One region of the Pseudoalteromonas sp. T1lg65 genome, then DNA from elsewhere that is predicted to be linked to it. Evidence: predicted binding sites of a transcription regulator. Region 1 holds the regulator's gene; each other region holds the start of a gene.
What was found. The regulator ArgR, encoded in region 1, controls arginine synthesis, uptake and breakdown. The targets are predictions, from matches to a motif close to ANTGAATANNTATTCANT.
Positions count from the first base shown of each region.

Region 2: a site for ArgR is predicted at 3,092-3,109, ahead of ACSLBF_RS16170 (aspartate aminotransferase family protein). Genes of this name have one in related genera too.
Region 3: a site for ArgR is predicted at 4,973-4,990, ahead of gltB (glutamate synthase large subunit). Genes of this name have one in related genera too.

Region 1 covers NZ_CP196837.1:940,437-948,135, forward strand. Annotated here, with positions in the region: gene ACSLBF_RS03990 (SPFH domain-containing protein) at 21-2,114, opposite strand; gene ACSLBF_RS03995 (DUF1449 domain-containing protein) at 2,214-2,825, opposite strand; gene argR (transcriptional regulator ArgR) at 3,299-3,766, opposite strand; gene mdh (malate dehydrogenase) at 4,041-4,973, shown strand; gene ACSLBF_RS04010 (sensor domain-containing phosphodiesterase) at 5,045-6,901, opposite strand; gene serA (phosphoglycerate dehydrogenase) at 7,065-7,699, opposite strand, start outside.
Region 2 covers NZ_CP196837.1:3,633,478-3,641,176, reverse strand. Annotated here, with positions in the region: gene trpS (tryptophan--tRNA ligase) at 1-987, shown strand, start outside; gene ACSLBF_RS16180 (anthranilate synthase component II) at 1,072-1,653, shown strand; gene ACSLBF_RS16175 (HDOD domain-containing protein) at 1,820-2,995, shown strand; gene ACSLBF_RS16170 (aspartate aminotransferase family protein) at 3,368-4,579, shown strand; gene astA (arginine N-succinyltransferase) at 4,649-5,665, shown strand; gene astD (succinylglutamate-semialdehyde dehydrogenase) at 5,681-7,153, shown strand; gene ACSLBF_RS16155 (DUF3802 family protein) at 7,307-7,642, shown strand.
Region 3 covers NZ_CP196837.1:1,481,786-1,489,484, forward strand. Annotated here, with positions in the region: gene ACSLBF_RS06370 (YeaH/YhbH family protein) at 1-1,206, opposite strand, end outside; gene ACSLBF_RS06375 (PrkA family serine protein kinase) at 1,232-3,154, opposite strand; gene ACSLBF_RS06380 (Fe-Mn family superoxide dismutase) at 3,342-3,923, opposite strand; gene ACSLBF_RS06385 (Grx4 family monothiol glutaredoxin) at 4,147-4,494, shown strand; gene gltB (glutamate synthase large subunit) at 5,092-7,699, shown strand, end outside.

The DNA.
Region 1 (7,699 bases):
GCTGGTCGACATAGGTCGGGTTACTCTTGTGGTTCAGTGTGTTTTACACTGCCGTTAAATGAGCCTCCAAGCAGGTTTAGCAGTTGCTGCTTTTCAGCGTCTGAGCTGCTGCTTAGCTGTTGGAAAAACTTACTCATGTTAAGGTTTTTCATGGTCTCAGCAGAGCTACTCGCGCCCGCTAATACGCCTTTTAAGTCGTCCATGATGTTACGCTCACCATTTAGATGATCTTTAAACATGGTTTGCATGGTTTTACTTTCACCCACAAAGCCATCGATTGATTTACCTAACGTAATGGCATTCATAAACTGACTGAAGAACTGACCGTCACCACCCATAAAGTTGATATCTGCGTCATTCAGCGCTTTGGCCATGACTTGCGCTTGGTGTGCTGCAATGTCTTTATTTGCGGCAATATTAGCTAAGGTTAACTCTCTTTGCTGATTCAGTTGTAGAGTAAAGCTTTCGTAATCACGTGCCTCTTTGCTCATGGCATTTAACGCTTGTAGCTTTTCTTCTAGGCCCTTTGCTTCCGCTGACATTCTGCGCTCAAGATTAGCTGCTTCTGCTTCGCCCTGTTTTTCAATGGCATCGGCCATGGCTGTTTGTACTTCAGCTTCTGCCAGACCAATATCACGCTTACCACGTGCTTCAGCTTCTAGTTTTTGCTGCATTACTTGCGCGTCACTTTCGCCTTGTTTGGCGTTGGCTTCCGCTTTTGCTTTGATGACTTCAGCTTCAGCTAAACCTGTTGCTGCGGCCTCAACTTTAGCAGCCTCTGCAAGGATCTTCTTAGATTCAGCTTGTTGATTTGCAATGCGCAGCTCTGCTTCAGCCATTTTTTCCATTTCTCTGGCTTTGAATTCTGCGGCTTGCTCTTGGGCTTTAGCAGCTTCAATGTCTTTAACCAAAGCTTCTTCAGCTTCACCTTGCGCGCGGATAATCGACGCTTGCTTATCACGCTCGGCTTCAGCTAGTTTTTGTACGTCTTTGATGCGCTCTTGTTCTTCAGCAACGGTCTTTTCAACCGCCATGCGATCACGTTGTACATCGGCAATTTCTTTACGCTCAACTTCCAGCGCTTTTTCTTTCTGTATGCGTAAAATTTCCGTTTCGCGTTCACGCTCAATCACTTCAATTTGTCTTGAACGAGCTACTTTTTCTTCTTCAATCGCCAGTAGGCGTAAGCGGTTTTGTTCAGCGGCGTCAATTTCCCGCTGTTTGTTTTGCTCAGCAATCGCCAGTGCTTCATCCGCTTTTAAGCGAGCTTCTTCTGATTTTTGGCGCTCTTCTTGTTTTACTCGCTCTGCTTCCGCGGCTTCTCGTGCGCGAACAGACTCAATTTCACGTTTTTGTCTGGCGCTGGCATCTTCTTTTTGGCGCTCAATCTCAAGTGACTTTTCAAGTGCAGCCTGATTTTGAATTTCTATTTGTGCGCGCTCATCGCATTTAAGCTGATTGGTTTCAACATTGTGCGTAGCGGTTTTTTCTGTGATGCGACGGATACCTTCGGCATCAAGGATATTATTTGGGTCGAGCTTTTCGATAGACGTTTGCTCTAGATAGTCAATAGCAACGTCTTCTAAGGTGTAGCCAGATAAGTCTTGGCCAATCACTTCTTTAATGGCGTCTCTGAACTCATTACGATGGGTAAATAGCTCTTCGAAGTTCATTTTCTTACCCACAGTCTTCAGTGCTTCAGAAAACTTAGCTTCGAATAAAGCTTGTAATGTCTCAGGTGCCGAAGCGCGCGCGCAGCCAACTTGTTTTGCAACACGCAAGATATCCTGCTTATTCTCATTAACGCGGATATAAAACGTAATAGCGATGTCAGCACGAATGTTATCTTTACAGATAAGTCCGCTGCCTTCACGACGCTCTAGCACCATACGGTTGGTTGAGATGTCCATCACTTCCATTTTGTGAATAACCGGCAGCACGATACCGCCCGTTGTTGTGACATCTGGCTCGCTTTTCATTTTGTTGATAATGAGCGCTTGGCCTTGCTCGACCTTGCGGTAAAATTTACCGATTAATAATAAAATGGCAAAAATGATAATGAGTGCGGTAGCTGCAATAGTGAGTACCGGACCGAGGTTATTTAAGAACTCCATGACTATTCCTAAGTTATCGTTGTATATTCCTGTGCTCTTAGTAAAGACTTTGCGCTACCGAAGAGCTGTTCTTGATGTAATTGGTATCGCCGATGCGACTTACCAAGGTTTTGCGACTACGGTGTAGCAATGTTGTTGTGAGTCGAATTCAATTAATAAAGCGGTGTCGCCTAGGGTAAACTCGTTGTCTTCATCGTTGCGTACTTCTACAAGCTGTTCTGTGCCATTAATAAAAACGCGAGCTTGACCAAAATTAGCGGTGATTTTTGACGTTGCTATGACACATTCCAAACCAACCAAGGAGGATTTAGAGGTGGCTTCTTGGTTGTTAAAGAAGCGTCGTAACGGACGAATTAGCAATGCAGTGAGTGGTAATGCTGCAACCAGACTTGCCACGATAAATACGGAGCCCATCAGATAGAACATCACGCCATTACCTAACAAATAGGCAAAAAACTGGTGGATGTATATGCTGGCTGTCCAAGCTAACAGTATGATAAAGCTGACTGAAATACTGATTGGCACACCGCCAAAAGCTACCTGCCAAGCTGAACTTCCACCTGCCGAAGAGATATCAGTGTCTACATCTGTGTCAAAACTTTCAATATCAGCAAAGCCTAAAAGGGCAATAATCCAAAACAGTAGAACAACCAGCAGTAAGGTAGAAAATACCACGGTTGGAAAAGTAAAAATGGTGTTGATAAATTCCATAAGCTCTCCTGAAGCCTTTTTCAGCGCAAGTGTTATGCGCTGTGCAGTCAATCAACGGTTCAGCAAATACTGGCTTCGTTTCACCAATTTCTTTGGGGAGCTAGCAGTGCTACTTAAAATTGGTTTGGAACCTTGTACTTGCCAAACTCAAAGGCTAATTGCCCAGAGAATAGCTCGATTGGCTTATGACTTGCTTAGTCTTTTAGTCATCGCAGGCCAGAGTCTAGAATGGTGAACGAAGATAATAAATATCGATAACAGCACACTCATCCCTTGGTACCAAGTTATTCTATATTAATCAAATAAAGCGCTATGTTGATTTGCGAATGTTTGTTGTATCTAAATTTGGCACGTTTCGACATAATATGTCAAACATTTATTCACAGCGTTATTGTGAAAAGCGTGAGGAAATAAACGTTAACGGGGCCTCTTGTTGATGAAACCCCATCATTTAGGTAAGAAGCAAGGGTGGGTTATACGTTATCAAAAAGCGTTTTGACTTTTTCTAGTGTGACGTCTATTTCCGATACCTTTGCTGGCGCGATAAAAATCGTATCATCGCCTGCAATTGTGCCCAATACACCATCTGCGGTGCCTAATGAATCAAGTAACCGTGCGATTAGCTGAGCCGCTCCAGGACTGGTACGAATGATGATCATCATTTCATTGTGCATGATGTCTACCACAAGCTGACGTAGAGGACTTTTGGCGGTAGGTACGCTCATTTCGGCAGGAAGACAATACACCATTTCTTGCTTGGCGTTACGCGTTCGGACTGCACCAAATTTACTCAGCATCCGCGATACTTTACTCTGGCTAACGTTATCAAAACCTTGTTGTTTTAGCGCGTCGACTATTTCACCTTGAGAACCCGAATTTTCTTCTTTTAGAATGGCTTTAAATGCTTTGATAAGAGCTTCTTGTTTTTCTTGCGCTTGCATAGTCTTTCTTCTTTACTAACGAGTTACTTGATTTTACACAAAAGCCTGCGCTTTCCCAAGTTTGGTCCCGAACATGTGATTGAGTCATTCGTCAATCACACAGCTGTTGTCGCTGAGTGTTAAGTTGTTAAAGGATAATAACGCTAAGTGTCACTATCTTTACAACTCTAGTCGAAATTATCTTGAAAATAACCGTGATTAATTTGTGTTTAGGGCCGCTTTTCATTATCTTTACACCACACTAAATTCCACCTTCAAATTATGGAGAATTCTAATGAAAGTTGCTGTATTAGGTGCCGCTGGCGGTATCGGTCAAGCTTTATCTTTATTGCTTAAAAACGGTTTACCAGCTGGTTCTGAGTTAGCGCTATACGACGTTGCACCTGTTGTTCCAGGTGTTGCAGTTGACTTATCTCACATCCCTACAGCAGTTAAAGTAGCAGGTTATGGTAAAGACGATCTAGACCCAGCACTGGCTGGCGCTGATATCGTAGTTATTCCTGCTGGTATGCCTCGTAAGCCTGGTATGGACCGTGCAGACTTGTTCAACGTGAATGCTGGTATCGTTAAAACACTAGCAGAAGGCATCGTAAGAAACTGTCCAAAAGCATTTGTTGGTATCATCACAAACCCAGTAAACGGCACTGTGCCAATCGCTGCTGAAGTGTTCAAAAAAGCAGGTACTTATGATCCAGCGCGTCTATTCGGTGTAACAACACTTGACGTTATCCGTGCTGAAACCTTTATCGCTGAACTTAAAGGCCTAGATGTATCTGAAGTTAAAGTACCAGTTATTGGTGGTCACTCAGGTACAACAATTCTACCACTACTTTCTCAGGTAGAAGGTGTTGAGTTTACTGACGAAGAAGTTGAAGCTCTAACTAAGCGTATCCAAAATGCGGGTACTGAAGTGGTTGAAGCTAAAGCGGGTGGCGGTTCTGCGACACTTTCAATGGGTGCTGCGGCAGCACGCTTCTGCTTCTCGCTAGTTAAAGGCTTGCAAGGCGAAGACGTGATTGAGTACGCATACGTTGAAGGCAATACAGGCGATGCGACTTTCTTTGCACAGCCAGTTCGTCTTGGTAAAAATGGCGTTGAAGAGCTCCTACCTTACGGTGAGCTAAGCGCGTACGAGCAAAAAGCGAAAGACGATATGCTTGCGACACTTGAAAAAGACATTAAAGAAGGCGTTGATTTCATGGCGTAATCGCCCAAATGGAATCAGCAATTCTTGTTAAAACGGCAGTGATAATCCACTGCCGTTTTTATATTGAAGATTTATGATTCTGTTTCGTGAGGCGTAAATATGAATTGTCCAGCGGCAAATCGTGTCGAAATCTCTTGCGCTGAGAGTGGTTTGCTAAACAAGTACCCTTGAATTAAATCACACCCAAAAAGCTCTAGTAACTCTAATTGTTTATTTGTCTCAACACCTTCCGCTACCACATCAACTTCAAGGCAATTACAGAGCGAAATGATGCCATGTACTAAGATGGCGGCGTCTTGGTCCTCGACGATATCGGTAATAAAACTTTTGTCTAACTTTAATTTTTTTGTTGGTAACTTTCTTAAGTAACTCAATGAGGAGTACCCTGTACCAAAATCATCGAGTAGGAAATTGACTCCTAATTCTGATACTTTGCGCATGTTACTGATTGCATTGTCGATATCTGACAATATACTGCTTTCAGTCACTTCAAGCTGAATACAGTTTGCTGGGAGCTGATGGGCTGCCAACAACTCACTGATGGTTGAAACCAGATTGGGTTGCATGAGTTGCAGACTTGCTAAGTTTATTGTTATGGGAATAGGGGCCTTTTCACGTAACCCCAGCCAAGCTTTAGCTTGCTTGCAAGCCTGATCCAATACCCAATTCCCTAATTGAATAATCAACCCTGTATCTTCTGCAACACTAATAAACTCATCAGGACGAACATTACCTAACCTTGGTGTGCGCCACCTTAATAATGCTTCTAGGCAGACGAGTTCTTTGGTTTGGGCATTAATAATAGGTTGATAGACAAGAGAGAATGCATCGCTCCCTAAAGTTAGCCTGAGCTCCTGTTCCAGTTCATAACGGCGCGATGGGTTTTCGTCGGTTGCATCACTGTGATAAATAACGCATGAATGTGAGTTGTTGGCACACAATTTTTTGCACATTAACGCTTGTTCTAATAACACTGGGGCAAGGTTACTGTCGTGCGGCGAACAAGCCACACCAACTCTCACATTAATATGCAGCTTTTGGTTATTAATTATTAAAGGCCTATCGAATGCTGCAGAAATGGCGGGAGGAAGTGATTTATACAATGATGCTTCAAAAGGGCTACTTTCTGCCTCAAAAGCTAGAACTGCAAATTTATCTGACTCCAGGCGGGCGACAGTAAAGCTTTCATCGACAATTCTGTTTAGGCGCTTAGCGACTATTTCTAGCACTTTGTCACCAAACTCTTTACCTTTTGCTGTATTCAGGTCTGAAAACCGGCAGATATCTACGGCACAAACAAAAACCAAGTCTTGCTCCGAATAGGCGCTAATTAATTGTTTCAAGCGGTCAAGTAAAAGCGGTTTGTTGGGGAGTCCGGTAAGTGGATCATAGTATGCTGTAGAGACTGCTGCTTGGTAGATCTTTTTGACTTCATAATCATGCTTGATTTGGCTTTCTATGATCTTTGCGGTTTGCAACAGATACTGTTGTTCTTGTTCAGATAGCGTTCTTGGCTTCGAATCAATAACACAGCAGCTGCCAATCGGCTGGCCGCTGGGACCTCTAAGTACGGCGCCTGCATAAAAGCGGATATTTGGGTTTTCAGTGACCAAGGGGTTTTTGGCAAAGCGCGGATCTTTGAGTGTATCTTCAACGATAAATATGCTTTGCTCCAATATGGTATGGCCGCAAAAAGAGATATCTCTCGGGGTTTCTTTGGCATCTATACCGCACGCGGACTTAAACCATTGCCGTTCATCATCAATCAATGAAATTAAGGCGATAGGGACATTCAATAGTGCTGAAATAAATTCAATTAAGCGGTCAAATCTGGCTTCCGGTTGCGTATCTAAAATTCCCAACTCGGTTAACTCTTTTAAACGTTCTTGCTCAAAGCTTGGGAGCGGGGCAGGGCTGTAATCAGTCATTAAACCGTTCGTCACTATCACTGAAAAAATAATGGAGTTAAAAGAGTATAGTAAAGACCGGAACTTTAGGGGGGAGAAGTATGAGTTTGAAACTGTTAAATGAGAGTTTTTAGGCTTTGAGCGTGCCCCTTAAACTTATCGTAAAAGGGGCTGGAAAAAGAAATTAATGAAGAATACGAGCTCTGATGGTACCTTCAACAGCACTTAGCTCTTTAAGTGCAACTTCTGAGTGATCACTATCAACGTCAATAACAACGTAACCGATAGATTCATCGGTTTGCAGATATTGAGCCGCAATGTTGATGCCGTGCTGTGCAAACGCTTGGTTTATCTGAGTTAATACACCAGGACGGTTTACATGCACGTGCAGCAATCGGCTACGATTTGAAAGCTCAGGTAATGATACTTCAGGGAAGTTAACGGCTGTCACCGTCGAGCCATTATCTGAGTATTTAGTTAACTTGCCAGCCACTTCAATACCGATGTTTTCTTGCGCTTCTTGTGTTGAACCACCGACGTGAGGAGTCAGTATCACATTATCAAATTCGCGTAGCGGTGAAACGAATTCTTCGTGGTTAGATTTTGGCTCAACCGGAAAAACATCGATGGCTGCGCCCGATAACTTTTTGCCTGCTAAAGCTTCTGCTAGTGCATCGATATCAACCACAGTGCCGCGAGAAGCATTGATCAAGATAGCGCCTTGTTTCATGACTTCTATCTCAGCCATACCAATTAGGTTTTTGGTTTGAGGTGTTTCTGGCACATGTAAACTTACAACATCAGCGCGCTGTAACAGTT
Region 2 (7,699 bases), 1.2 Mb from region 1:
TTAAGTGGTATTCAACCAAGTGGGGGGATGACAATCGGCAATTATGTAGGTGCCATAAACCAGTGGCTTGAACTACAGAAAGATCATGACTGTTACTTTATGATGGTTGACTTACATGCCATTACAGTTCGCCAAAAGCCTGAAGAATTGCGCGAACGCATTTTGGATGGTGTGGCACTTTACACCGCATGCGGTATTGACCCGAACAAGTCAGCCTTATTCGTTCAGTCGCAGGTACCAGCACACGCACAGCTAGGTTGGGTATTGAACTGTTATACGCAAATGGGCGAATTGAACCGTATGACGCAGTTTAAGGACAAATCCAGTAAGCATTCGAACAACATTAACGTTGGGTTATTTGCTTACCCCGTCTTACAAGCTGCTGATATTTTGCTGTACCAGGCTGATCAAGTTCCTGTAGGTGAAGATCAAAAACAGCACCTAGAGTTGACTAGGGATATCGCGACTCGTTTCAACAATTTACATGGCGATGTCTTTAAGATCCCAGAGCCTTATATTCCGAAGCTGGGCGCTCGAGTAATGAGCCTGCAAGATCCGCTTAAGAAGATGTCGAAATCTGATGAGAACCCGAACGGTTTTGTAATGCTGCTCGACGAGCCGAAAAAGATTGAGAAAAAACTCAAAAAAGCAGTAACAGACTCTGATGAACAAGCGCGTATTTACTTTGACAGAGAAGAAAAGCCAGGCGTATCGAACTTACTCACTTTGTTGAGTGTTGCTACCAAGCGTTCAATTGAAGAGCTAGTGCCTGAATATGAAGACAAGATGTATGGACACTTAAAGAAAGATACAGCTGAAGCTGTAGTTAATATGTTGGAGCCGATTCAAGCGAAATTTAAAGAGATCCGTGAAGACCGTCCACTACTTGATAAAATCATGCGTAATGGTGCGGAAAAAGCGAGTGCTCGAGCTGAGGTTACACTGAAAGCTGTTTATGATGCAGTGGGCTTTATACCTCGCGGTTAACGCTCTCAAAAGGGCATCTTATCGGTGCCCCTTTACCCTGTATTCCACAGACTCTTCCAATACTTGATCTATGGTGAAGTTTCCATGCTGTTAATGATCGATAATTACGACTCTTTCACTTATAACCTAGTGCAATATTTTCAGCGTTTGGGGCAAGATGTACTTGTAAAACGTAATGACGCAGTATCGCTGACAGACATTCAACGGCTTAACCCCAGATATTTAGTGATATCCCCCGGCCCCTGCAGCCCAAATGAAGCGGGTATTTCCTTGCAAGTGGTACGTCAATTTAAAGGTGAAATCCCCATTATGGGTATTTGCTTGGGTCATCAAACCATCGCGCAAGAAATGGGGGCGAGCATCGTCAGAGCAAGAGAGGTAATGCACGGTAAAACGTCGACACTTTATCATAACGGTATGGGCTCGTTTTCAGGTTTACCGTCTACTTTTTCTGTGTGCCGATACCATTCATTGGTTATTGATAAAGACACCCTACCAAGCGCGTTGAAAACTACAGCGTGGACAAACACTGAGACTGGTGAAATCGATGAAATCATGGGGATCTTCAGTGATGATTTAGCACTTGAAGGGGTACAGTTTCATCCGGAAGCAATTCTGACGGAGCATGGTCTGTCTTTACTTGATAACTTTCTAAAACGTTTCTAAAGTTTAGTGAAAGAATCCTTATCAACATAATGGATGAGCTTTTGGCTGTTGAGCGTAAGCTTAGATGAGAAAGATTCTTTGTTGTCGATAATTGGATAAACTCAGTCGTAATAATTGCAGGGTAAAGTACCTTATTTGGCTCCATTCTCAATATAAAGAAGCATGCATGACGCAAGATAATAAGCAAACTCTAATGGCACAAGCACTCGCAGAGCGTGCACATGACTTACTCATTAGTCTGAACTTTGCTCAGCAGCAAATCGGCTATATTCATACGTTTGATGCGAATTACGGCGAAAAAGTAGAAAAGCGCACTCTGCTCGAGGTTGAAATTGCAGCAGCAGCTAAGCGCAAGCAGTCCAGCACCAGTCATCACAAATACATCGCGAAAGCCAGCAAGCACTTACATTCAGTGATCGAAACGGCAATCAACAAGCAAATAGACGATTTTGATACCATATACAGCGAAGTCGTTGGTATTCAAGATTCTGTTCCTGCTATTTTGGATCTTCTATGCGTCCGCTCCGCATCAGTGGGGCGATTAGAGCCTTTAGTCAATGATTTAAGTTGGCTTGGGCGAGAACTGGTTGCGTTGGTGAACTTGCCGCAATATCGAAAAAAAACCAGTAAAGGCACTACTGTGACGGTTGACAGTCCTAAGCTAGCTTTGCGTTATTTAGGGCTTGAAAACCTCCAAACTGTAGTCCCAACCTTTTCTATGCGTCATTGGATGCCACATTCCACTGAACCTTTTACACTTATGAAAAGGAAGATGCATGATCTGAGCATGACGACCGCTATTGCTGCCAAAGAGTTAGCGCCTTTGTTTGGTGCTAATGAAAATCATGCTTTTACACTTGGTATGCTGCTCGATTTGGGGAAAATTGCACTGGCCCGTTTGTACCTAAGGACCTTTGAGAAGGTTTGGCAAAGTAAGGTACAAATCGCAAGGGATAAACAGCAAAAGGATCTACACACAGCATTATTAGAGTTGTCGCCAGACCCTTTGTTTTTGAGAAACTTGATGCTTGAACGTTCAGCTGTGTTGACTCGCAAGTTGATTGAAAAAATGGAATTAAAATACTTGCCTCTAAACGCACCAATGGAAGAGTACGCGCAAATTTATCTACCTAAAATGCATAATAAAATCGCCGAACCATTACCAATGACGCAGGTCATGGTTAAAGCTTATGGATACGCTCAATACCTTGTTTTAAAAGACAGTAATTTAATTGAGGATGATGAAGCTGAAGTGTGGTTTAGTCATTTAGGTTTAACAGCGGAAATGCGAGAGATGCTTGAAAAATGCTCGTTCCACAGTTTGCAGCTGAAAATTTTATAAAAAGTAAGCAAATTTTTTTGCGACTATTCATTCAAGGCATAAGCTTAGCAGAATCAGCCTCGAGTAAGCATTATGCCGCTTGCCACTAAAACTGATATTTAATAGTTATTCACTCGGCGTGAAATTTTATGTTAAACCCTTGAATATCAAGGGCTGAGAAGTTTCGCAAGGTGAGACAAATCCTAGATTTTCTGAAATAATGAGCGAATAAATTTTGTGCCGTTAGGAATGTACTTTGTCGAGTTGTGCTCGATAATCAGTGCATAATTATCTCAAACTGAATTCAGATGCAAAGAATTCAGTTTACCCAAAGTTAGGTTCGGAGATAATGCATTCCTAACATATGTCACTTGCTAAATATGAGGAAATAACATGGCTATCAATCGTGAATTGTTTGATGAAGTAATGGTTCCAAACTACGCTCCATCTGCTGTAATACCAGTTAAAGGAGAAGGTTCTCGCGTATGGGATCAGGAAGGTCGTGAGTACATCGACTTTGCAGGTGGTATCGCTGTAAATTGTTTAGGCCATTGCCATCCGGCTTTAGTGGGTGCTTTAAAAGAGCAAGGCGAGAAACTTTGGCACTTATCAAATGTGATGACCAATGAACCAGCGCTACGTTTAGCGAAAAAGCTGACGGATGCGACGTTTGCAGAAAAGGTTTACTTTGCAAATTCTGGCGCAGAAGCAAATGAAGCCGCATTGAAGTTGGCTCGTCGTTGGGCTCTAGATAAATTTGGTGCTGAAAAATCACAGATCATCTCTTTCAATAAAGGTTTCCATGGCCGTACTTTCTTCACAGTAACTGTGGGTGGCCAAGCTGCATATTCAGATGGTTTTGGACCAAAACCTGGAGACATCATCCACTCTGATTATAATGATTTAGCTGCACTTGAAGCGATTATCTCAGACAAAACTTGTGCAGTAATGATGGAGCCTTTACAAGGTGAAGGTGGCATCGTTTCACCTGAATCGGAATTCGTGAAAGGTGTGCGAGAACTGTGTGATAAGCACAATGCTTTGCTTATCTTTGATGAAGTGCAAACGGGTGTTGGTCGTACTGGCGACTTATATGCTTATCAAGGTTTAGGTGTAACTCCTGATATTTTAACCACAGCTAAGGCGTTGGGTGGTGGTTTCCCTATTGGTGCAATGATCACTACAACAGAAATAGCAGTACATTTGAAAGTAGGTACTCATGGTTCTACTTATGGTGGTAACCCACTTGCTTGTGCTGTAGCTGAAGCTGCTTTTGACACTGTGAACACTCCAGAAGTATTGGCTGGTGTTAAAGCTAAAGAAAAGTTATTCCGTGAGTTGCTGGCTGAAATTAACGATAAGCACCACGTGTTCAAAGAAGTCCGTGGTAAAGGATTGTTGCTAGGTGGTGTTGTTTCAGAAAAATACCAAGGCAAAGCAAAAGAGTTTTTGGTCGAAGGTATTAAGCAAGGCGTCATGTCATTAGTTGCTGGTGCTGACGTAGTGAGATTTACCCCTTCACTTGTGATCCCTGAAACCGATATTCGTGAAGGTATGGCGCGTTTTGAAAAAGCGGTCGCAGCGGTCGTTGCAAATAACGCTTAATTGCCAAAGTAGGGCTACAATTTTTTGCAGCCCTGTTGTTACCCATTATTTTTAGGAGTAAGCGGGCTCATGATGATCCTTCGCCCAATCCAAGAAAGCGATTATCCAGCGCTTTTAAACATTGCTCATGAGTCAGGTCATGGCTTTACTTCATTACCTGTCAATGAAGAGCTGCTGCAGAAGAAAATAGCGCGTTCAGTTGCTTCCTTTGGTAAAGATGCCGATAAGCCGTTTGATGAAGGTTATTTGTTTGTACTTGAAGACAGCGATACTGGTGAAGTTGTAGGTACAAGCGGTATTGAAGCAGCGGTTGGTTTAGATGATGCGTTTTATCATTACCACCTGAGCAAAGTGATCCACTCTTCTCGTACACTCGATGTTTACAAAGCTGTGGATATTCTCACGTTGTGTAACGATTACACTGGAGCAACTGAGCTATGCACCTTGTTTTTAAAAGACGGATATAGAAAAGGGCCTAATGGCAAGTTGCTATCACGCTCACGTTTTTTATTCATCAATGCCCATCGAGCTCGCTTTGCAGAAACCGTGATTGCGGAAATGCGAGGGGTATCTGACGAAAATGGCGAAAGTCCATTTTGGCAATGGTTGGAAGAACATTTTTTCTCGATGGACTTTCCGACGGCGGATTATCTTACTGGTATCGGTCAGAAGGTATTTATTGCCGAATTGATGCCGAAGTACCCCATTTATGTGAACTTGCTTAGTAAAGAAGCGCAAGCGGTGATAGGGCAAGTCCATGACAATACTCGACCAGCAATCCAACTGTTAAAAAATGAAGGGTTCACCTTTAACGGTTATGTTGATATTTTCGATGCAGGTCCAACTGTTGAGGCAAAAGTCGACAATATTCGTACAGTACGCAACATCGAGAAGCGCAAAGTAAAAATCGGCGACAGCACAGGGGGATATCCTGTGATGATCGCAAATGATAGACTGGTCGATTACAGGGCGTCAGTTATTGAGGTTAATCTGACTGACGACAGCGGTGACGTTATATTGGCTCCGCACGTCGCGGCGGCACTAAACGTTGCAGAAGGCGATATTGTAAGCCTGACTAAGATTTAAAAGTAGGAACAAATTATGACAACACATGCTGCACAATTGATAAACGGTGAGTGGCTAGAGGGGCAAGGTAGTCGCTTTAGTTCCATAAACCCTGCAAATAATGAAGTACTGTGGACCGCTCAGTCAGCGACTGCAGAACAAGTTGACTCAGCGGTCAAATCAGCGCGCCAAGCTTTTTACGCTTGGAGTGATATGAGCTTTGAATCCCGTTTAGAGATCGTCAAGCGTTTTGCTGAAGTATTAAAAGAAAACAGCGAAGAGCTTGCTGTTGCGATTGCTAAAGAAACGGGTAAGCCACTTTGGGAAACGCGTACAGAAGCCGGTGCAATGGTTGGTAAAATAGCGATTTCTGAAAAAGCATATCATGAACGTACTGGTGTTGTTGAAAACCCAATGCCAGTTGGTCGTGCTGTGATCCGCCATAAAGCACATGGTGTAGTTGCAGTGTTTGGTCCATATAATTTCCCTGGACATTTACCAAACGGACATATTGTTCCTGCACTACTCGCTGGTAATACCGTCATTTTCAAACCATCAGAGTTAACTCCCTACGTTGCAGAATTAACACTTAAATACTGGCAACAAGCGGGTCTGCCAGCTGGCGTGATAAACCTAGTACAAGGCGAAGTTGAAACGGGTAAAGCGCTCGCGTCTCATGCGGGTATCGATGGCTTGTTCTTCACAGGTTCGTCTCGTACCGGTCACTTATTGCACGAACAATACGCTGGCCAACCTGGTAAAATTTTGGCGTTGGAGATGGGGGGAAATAATCCGCTTATCGTGAAAGATGTTGCAGACACAAAAGCAGCTGTGCATGACATTATCCAATCAGCGTTTATTTCAAGTGGTCAACGCTGTACTTGTGCGCGGAAGCTGTTCCTACCTGCAGGAGAGCAGGGCGATGTGATTCTTGCACAACTTATCAAAGCAACTAAAGCAATCAAAGTGGGTAACTTTGATGATGCGGACCAGCCATTTATGGGTTCTATGATTTCAAATGCAGCGGCAGCAGGTATGGTAAAAGCGCAGCAGCAACTTGTTGAGCTTGGGGGAGAGTCGTTAATCGAGCTGACTCACACAGAAGGTACTGGATTTGTCACCCCAGGGATCATTGAATGTACAAACATTTCAGAATTCCCAGATGAAGAACATTTTGGCCCGCTGTTAAAAGTTTTCCGCTATACAGAGTTCGATTCAGCGATAGAAAAAGCAAATGAAACTAGCTTTGGCTTATCAGCAGGTCTTCTTGGCGATAATGAAGCGGACTACGAGCATTTTCTACGTCGCATTCGTGCCGGCATTGTAAACTGGAACCGTCCAATTACGGGGGCTTCAAGTGCTGCACCGTTTGGTGGTATCGGCGCTTCAGGTAATCACCGTGCAAGCGCATACTATGCAGCTGACTATTGTGCATATCCAGTAGCTTCAGTGGAGCTAGAAAAGGTAACTTTACCTGCAAGCTTGAGCCCAGGTTTGTCTTTAGATTAAAATACTTATTGTTGAGTACGCCTCAATAATATTGTTGTCAAAAAAGCAGCTTAGGCTGCTTTTTTGTGTCTAGTTGGCTACAAAAGTAGCATTCGAAAAAACTTTCTGCTTAAATCATAGGAGATGTCTTTGATAGTTTCGGGTGAGCGAAGTATGGTATTGGATAAACAAGGGTATGATGAATTAGTCATGTATTTGACACAAAACCTAGCCTTGTTTGAAAAACCGGGAGAAATCAAACCTGGTGCGCCTAAAGTAATGGAACTGATTGAAGATGTGATCGCTGAGCATGTGATAAAAATCTGCGAACAGCACTCAGAGTTAACTACTGAACAGCGAAGCATGATTGTTCGAGAGGTAGATGGTATTGTCTATGACCTTCAAGAGGTGCTGTCTAGTGTTGTTGATCAACAAGTCACAGTTGAGCAAAGAGAATTTATTGAAGAGTTTGCGGGTTTGGTGAAAAACCTGTTTGACTCAGCTGTTTAGACTGGCACAATCTAATTGTCGTTTTAAAGCACCGCCAAAAGGCGGTGCTCGTCGTTT
Region 3 (7,699 bases), 540 kb from region 1:
TTGCATGGCGAAATTATCATAGTTATCTGCAAGTGATTGATATTCTCTCCACAAGCTTTGGTGGGCACGAGTTGTTATTTCTATGTAGGCATAATAGCGAACAATATTAAGTAACTTAGACGATAAAATTTGCGTACATTGTGGCGAGTCGTCTGCCCAGTTGTCACCGTCAGACGCTTGGGCTGCATAAATGTTCCAATCGCCTTGGGCATATCTATCTTGGATGATCTCATCCATTAGTTTGAGTGCACTGGAAACAATGGTGCCGCCAGTCTCTTGGGAATAGAAGAATTCTTGCTCATCCACTTCTTTAGCCTGAGTGTGATGACGAATGTATACTACTTCTATATCCTTGTAGGTTCTTGTTAAGAATTGATAAAGCAAGATATAGAAGCGTTTAGCCATATCTTTGGTTGCCTGATCCATGGAACCGGACACGTCCATCAAGCAGAACATGACTGCTTTACTTGTAGGGTGGGGCCGCTTTTCATAATTTCTGAACCGTAAATCATAGTTATCAATAAACGGAACTGCTGATATTTGTTGCTTGAGCAATTCGATGCGTTGCTCTATGTCATTGATTTTTTGTTGAGGAGGAACCGGCTCAGCGAGTAACATGGCTAACTCAGCTTCAAGCTCTCGAAGTTCTCTGCGTTTACTCGACGTCATTGCTATCCTTCTGGCCATCGAGCCCTTTAGTGAACGAACAATATCAAGGTTACTTGGCATACCATCGTTACAAAAACCCGCACGATGTGATTTCATTTGTACCAATTTATCTAGCTGACTTTGCTGTAAATTTGGTAGTTCAAGGTCCTCGAACAGCAAGTCAAGATACTCGTCCTTAGATATCGAGAATACGAAGTCATCTTGGCCCTCACCCTGATTACTGGCTTCGCCTTCACCAGAACCTCCACCGCCTTGTCCAGAAGGTGGTCTTTGAATTTTATCCCCAGTAGTAAACTGATCATTGCCTGGATGAACGGTTTCTCTGTTGCCCCCTTTACCTTGTCTAAAATTAGGCTCGGTTATATCTCTTTGCGGGATAGAAATACTTTCGCCACTTGAAACATCAGTTACGCTTCTTTTATTGATGGCCTCGGAGACAGCTTTTTTTATCTGTTTTTTATAACGTCTAATAAAACGCTGCCTGTTCAAGGTACTCTTATTTTTGCCATTGAGGCGTCGATCAATGAAATGCGCCATACATCACCCCTCTAAATGCCAACCTTTACTGCGACTTTCTTACCCTTAGATACCATTCAGAGAGTAGGCGAACTTGTTTCTGGGTATAACCTTTCTCAACCATGCGATTGACAAAGTCTTCGTGTTTTTTCTGGTCTTCAGCAGAAGTTTTTGCATTAAATGAAATCACTGGCAGAAGGTCTTCTGTGTTGGAGAACATTTTTTTCTCGATTACGGTTCTCAGCTTTTCATAGCTAGTCCAAACTGGGTTGTCGCCGTTGTGGTGTGCTCTCGCTCTTAGTACAAAGTTAACAATCTCATTACGGAAATCTTTGGGGTTCGAGATACCCGCCGGTTTTTCAATTTTTTCTAGCTCTGCATTAAGAGCTGATCTATCGAATAGTTGGCCAGTATCTGGGTCGCGATACTCTTGGTCTTGAATCCAAAAATCTGCGTAAGTTACATAGCGATCAAAAATATTTTGTCCATATTCGGAGTAAGACTCAAGATATGCAGTTTGTAGCTCTTTACCGATAAACTCGACGTACTGTGGTATCAAATAGCCTTTCAAATGACTTAAATAGCGTTCTTGTACTTCGGCGTTGAATTGTTCACGTTCAATTTGTTGTTCAAGCACATAGAACAGGTGTACTGGGTTTGCGGCTACTTCACTGTGATCGAAGTTAAATACACGAGACAATATTTTGAAGGCAAAACGAGTAGAAAGCCCGTTCATCCCTTCGTCTACACCTGCATAATCTCGATATTCTTGGTACGATTTTGCTTTGGGATCTGTGTCTTTGAGGCTTTCACCGTTGTACACTCGCATCTTCGAATAAATACTTGAATTTTCAGGCTCTTTAATTCGAGAAAGGGTAGTGAACTTAGCAAGAGTTTCTAACGTACCAGGTGCACAAGGTGCATCTCTTAACTCACTGTTTTGAATTAACTTATTGTATATTCTGACTTCTTCAGAGACCCTCAAACAGTATGGTACTTTAACGATATAAACTCGGTCCAAGAAAGCTTCGTTATTTTTGTTGTTTTTGAACGTTTGCCACTCTGATTCATTTGAGTGCGCTAAAATAATCCCACTAAATGGCAACGCAGAAATCCCTTCAGTTCCGTTGTAATTACCTTCTTGGGTTGCAGTGAGCAGAGGGTGCAACACCTTTATTGGTGCTTTAAACATCTCGACAAATTCCATTAAGCCCTGATTTGCAAGGCAAAGTGCGCCAGAATAAGCATACGCATCTGGATCATTTTGAGCAAAGTGTTCCAGCTTTCTGATGTCTACCTTACCGACTAATGCTGAGATATCTTGGTTATTCTCATCGCCAGGCTCTGTTTTGGCAATAGCGACTTGATCGAGTATTGATGGGTAACGCTTTACAACAGTGAACTTGGTGATGTCTCCGTTATATTCATGAAGCCGTTTGGTTACCCAGGGAGAAACAATGGTTTTTAGATAACGTTTCGGAATGCCGTATTCTTTTTCTAATAAATCCCCATCTTCCTGTTGATTAAATAGACTTAGCGGGTGATCGTTTACAGGTGAGCCTTTAATGGAATAGATGGGTACTTTTTGCATTAAGTATTTTAGCTTTTCGGCAATGGATGACTTACCACCACCAACAGGACCCAATAAATAGAGTACTTGTTTGCATTCTTCGAGTCCTTGCGCTGCATGTTTAAGATAAGAAACGATTTGCTCAATCGCATCTTCCATACCATAGAAGTCGTTGAATGCAGGGTATCGAGCAATTACTCTATTTGAGAAAATTCGACTTAATCTTGCATCTTTAGAAGTATCTACCATTTCTGGTTCACCAATTGCCATCAACAGCCTTTCGGGAGCACTGGCGTAGGCAGATTTGTCTTCTTTACAAATCTCTAGGAATTCCGCAATGGTGTATTCTTCTTCTTGTGCGGCTTCATATCTGGCCTGATAATGTTCAAATATCGTCATAACGACCTCCAATAAGCTTAAGTGCTTGGACAGCGGATCACCGGAAAAGAAAGGGTTATTTAAAGCTTAGTAGCGATATCGAATATTTCCCAAAAAAAACTAGATAATTTATAGATTAATGATAAATGTGAGGCACAAAAAAGGGCGCTGTTGCGCCCCATTATTGCATTGATGCAGATAGTCTGACTTATGCTACATTGCTGTTAGCAAAATCCCAGTTTACTAGTGCCCAGAAGCCATTTAGGTAGTCTGGACGAACGTTACGGTAATCAATGTAGTATGCGTGTTCCCAAAGGTCCACAGTCATAAGAGGTGTAACGCCTTCTTCTGTAAGCGGAGTGGCTGCATTTGAAGTATTAACGATGTCTAAAGATCCATCAGCTAATTGCACTAACCAAGTCCAGCTAGAGCCAAAGTTGTTAACAGCTTTGTCATTAAACGCTTCTTTAAATGCTGCAAAAGAACCCCATTTAGCATTGATTAGTTCTGCTACTTTACCAGTAGGTTCACCGCCACCATTTGGTGACAGGCTGTGCCAATAGAAAGTGTGGTTCCAAATTTGTGCAGCATTGTTGAAAACGCCACCTTCAGAGCTACATACGATCTCTTCCAATGACTTACCTGCAAAGTCAGTACCTTCGATTAGGCCATTAAGCTTAACTACGTAAGTGTTGTGATGCTTGCCATGGTGGAATTCTAGTGTCTCTTTTGAGATGTGTGGCTCTAGAGCATCAATTGCGTATGGTAGTGACGGTAGTTCAAATGCCATGTTAATCTCCATTTTTTAGGTTAGTTTGCACTCAACGCACCGAAAGGTAGCCTATCAGAGGATACTTTTCTATACGTTGTGCTGATATAGTGATACTATAATTCCCGACTATTTTACTCAAGTTTTAGCAAACAGCAATGGATGCCAGTAACTTATTGGTGTTAATTGCGTGTTCAATATGAACTTAAAGATTTTGACTGCTATCGTCATTGAGAGGTAATTAATGGAAACGATTGACAAGATTAAACAACAGATAGCCGAAAACCCGATCCTGCTTTATATGAAGGGGTCTCCAAAACTTCCAAATTGTGGATTTTCAGCTCAAGCTTCACAAGCACTTATGTCATGTGGTGAGCAATTTGCTTACGTAGACATTTTATTGAACCCTGATATTCGTGCTGAGTTACCTCACTATGCAAATTGGCCGACTTTTCCTCAACTATGGGTTGAAGGAGAGCTAATCGGTGGCTGTGACATTATTATTGAAATGTTCCAGCGTGGTGAGTTGCAACCGCTGATTACTGAAACAGCGGCAAAGTACAAAAAAGCTGAAGAGCAAACAGCTGAATAACGCTATGTTGCAGCAACGTTAGGTTGCTGCATTTTTTCATTTCAACACTTTCCATCCGTACGATTGTCAAATTTCTCATTTAGTGCAGCAGAGTAGTAACTTTCCTGCCTAGTCAATGGCACAATTCTATGTATCGCTTTGCCGATATGGACTTAATCAAAACCAACCTATTCCTATGTTTACGTGGGCGTAAACTTCAACACGCTCGTGGTTATCCTCTTGCGCTGATCAAAGTTCATGTTTATTCACTTTTTGCATTTACAGAACTGACGCCGGCGATTAATAGATGCAATCTGTGAATAATTATTCATATTTTCCGATTTGGATTTTACGCTTACGTTAACGTTACACCTGTGGTTTTTAGAATTGATCGCTGTTGACACCGGTATCAATCGGTTTTTTTGACAAAAAATTTTCATAAAAATGATGTTTAGTTATAAAGGAAGTGTTTTTATGAGTATTGAGAAATATTCAAGAGCGTGAATAGCTATTCATTTTTGTGTTGACTCAGAATCTAAAGGGAGCTAATTTTGAATATCTGCCAGCAGTCTGTCCGTGACTATTACAATCTGGTAGTTGTAGCAAGGGGAGGAGTCCATGTTATACGACTCAAAATTAGAAAAAGATAACTGCGGGTTTGGTCTGATAGCACATATCAGTGGCCAAGCGAGCCATAAATTAATACGTACTGCGATAACTGGCCTTGATCGGATGCAACATCGAGGCGGTATTTCAGCTGACGGTAAGACTGGTGATGGATGTGGATTACTTCTACAAAAGCCGGATAGCTTTTTTCGCGCGGTAGCAGCTGAAAACGGTTGGCATATTGGCAAAAATTACGCTGTAGGAATGATTTTTCTGAATCCTGAAGCGGAGCTTGCGAAAAGCGCCATGCAGGTGATAAGTGAAGAATTAGAAAAAGAAACACTGACATCTATTGGTTGGCGAGAAGTACCAACTGATCCCTCGATGCTTGGCCCAATCGCCAAAGCACAATTGCCTATTTTCAAACAAATTTTTGTCGGCGCTCCCGAAGGTTGGCGGCCAAAAGATTTAGAGCGTAGATTATATATTGCACGAAGAAGAATTGAAAAACGCTTAGAGCAAGACGAGCAATTTTACGTTTGTAGTCTGTCAGGGTTAGTTACCGTTTACAAAGGCTTGATGATGCCTGCGGATCTGCCAACATTTTTTAAAGACTTGGCTGACATTCGTATGACCAGTGCAATTTGTGTATTCCATCAACGGTTTTCTACCAATACTCAGCCACGTTGGCCGTTAGCGCAGCCGTTTAGATATTTGGCGCATAATGGGGAAATAAACACGATTCAAGGTAATCGGCAATGGGCAAGGGCTAGAGCATACAAATTTGCTTCACCGCTATTACCAGATCTACAAACAGCGGCACCTTTTGTTAATGAGCAAGGCTCTGACTCATCAAGCCTAGATAATATTTTAGAGTTGTTTTTAGCTGGTGGCATGGACTTATTTAGAGCCATGAGAATGCTTGTACCACCAGCATGGCAAAAAAATAGAGCGATGGACGAAGATCTTCGCGCATTCTATGACTTCAATTCCATGCATATGGAACCGTGGGATGGTCCAGCTGGGATTGTCATGTCCGATGGGCGCTTTGCAGCGTGTAACTTGGATCGTAATGGGCTGCGTCCTGCGCGTTATGTCATCACCCAAGACGGCTTTATTACGCTCGCGTCTGAGGTTGGTATTTGGGATTATGAAGCCGATGAGGTCATTGAAAAAGGTCGTGTGGGTCCGGGAGAACTGCTAGTCGTAGACACTTTGCATGGTAAAATTTGGCAGTCTGACGAAATCGACCAAGATCTAAAATCTCGCCATCCTTATAAAACATGGCTGGAACAAAATGTTAAACGATTAACACCATTTGAAGCATTAGATGAAAAAGCCGCAGGGCAACGAGATCTGAGCGATGAAGCTTTACTGGTTTATCAAAAACAGTTTGGCTATACCAATGAAGAGTTAGACCAAGTTATCCGCGTAATGGGTCAAAATGGTCAAGAAGCAACAGGCTCTATGGGAGATGATACTCCATTTGCGGTGTTGTCCGAGGGGCATCGTTCAATCTACGACTATTTCCGTCAAAAATTTGCTCAAGTTACCAATCCACCCATTGATCCGCTGCGTGAAAATCACGTTATGTCATTGGCGACTTGTATTGGTAGAGAACAAAATGTCTTTAATGAAACGACCGGACATGCTAAGCGTTTGCAATTCGAGTCGCCAATATTGACGTTTTCTGATATGCAGCAGTTGCTTAACGCTGACGATGCGCATTACAGCGCTTGTAAAATCTCTCTTATTTACGATGCCGATGAAGACTTACAAACGGCTATTTTAAGAGTCGCTGATGAGGCAGTAGCAAAAGCAAAAGCTGGATGTGTGATGTTGGTGTTAAGCGACCGTGAAATAGAACAGAACAAAGGCGTTATTCCCGCCGCAATGGCCGTCGGAGCAGTACAGCAGCGATTAGTTAACGATAACCTTCGTTGTGACGCAAACATCATCGTCGAAACCGGCTCAGCCAGAGATCCTCACCAATTTGCTGTGTTACTAGGGTTTGGAGCGACGGCGATATATCCATTCTTGGCATACGAAACCTTAGTTGCCATGAGTGACAAGAAGATAATAAGGAAAACTTATCGAGAAGTAACCCTTGCTTATCGCGGCGCAATCAACAAAGGCCTTTATAAAATAATGTCAAAAATGGGCATTAGTACCGTGGCCTCATACCGCTGCTCTATGTTATTTGAAGCTGTGGGTTTGTCTGAACCTATTGTCGACTTATGCTTTAAAGGTGTAGTGAGTCGTATCAAAGGCGCTTGCTTCGAGGACTTCGAGCAAGAGCAACAGCTATTAAATAAACTGGCTTATAGCAAACGCAAATTACTATCTCACGGTGGCCTACTAAAATATGTGCATGGTGGAGAATATCACGCCTATAACCCTGATGTTGTGCAATCATTACAAGTTGCTGTGCGCTCAGGTAACTACCAAGATTACTTAAAATATGCAGCGTTGGTTAACAATCGACCAGTCACTAACTTGCGTGACATGATGAAGCTCAAGGAAGCCTCGCAGAGTATTTCGGTTGACGAAGTAGAGCCCGCAACTGAGTTGTACAAACGCTTTGATTCAGCTGCGATGAGTATCGGTGCGTTATCTCCAG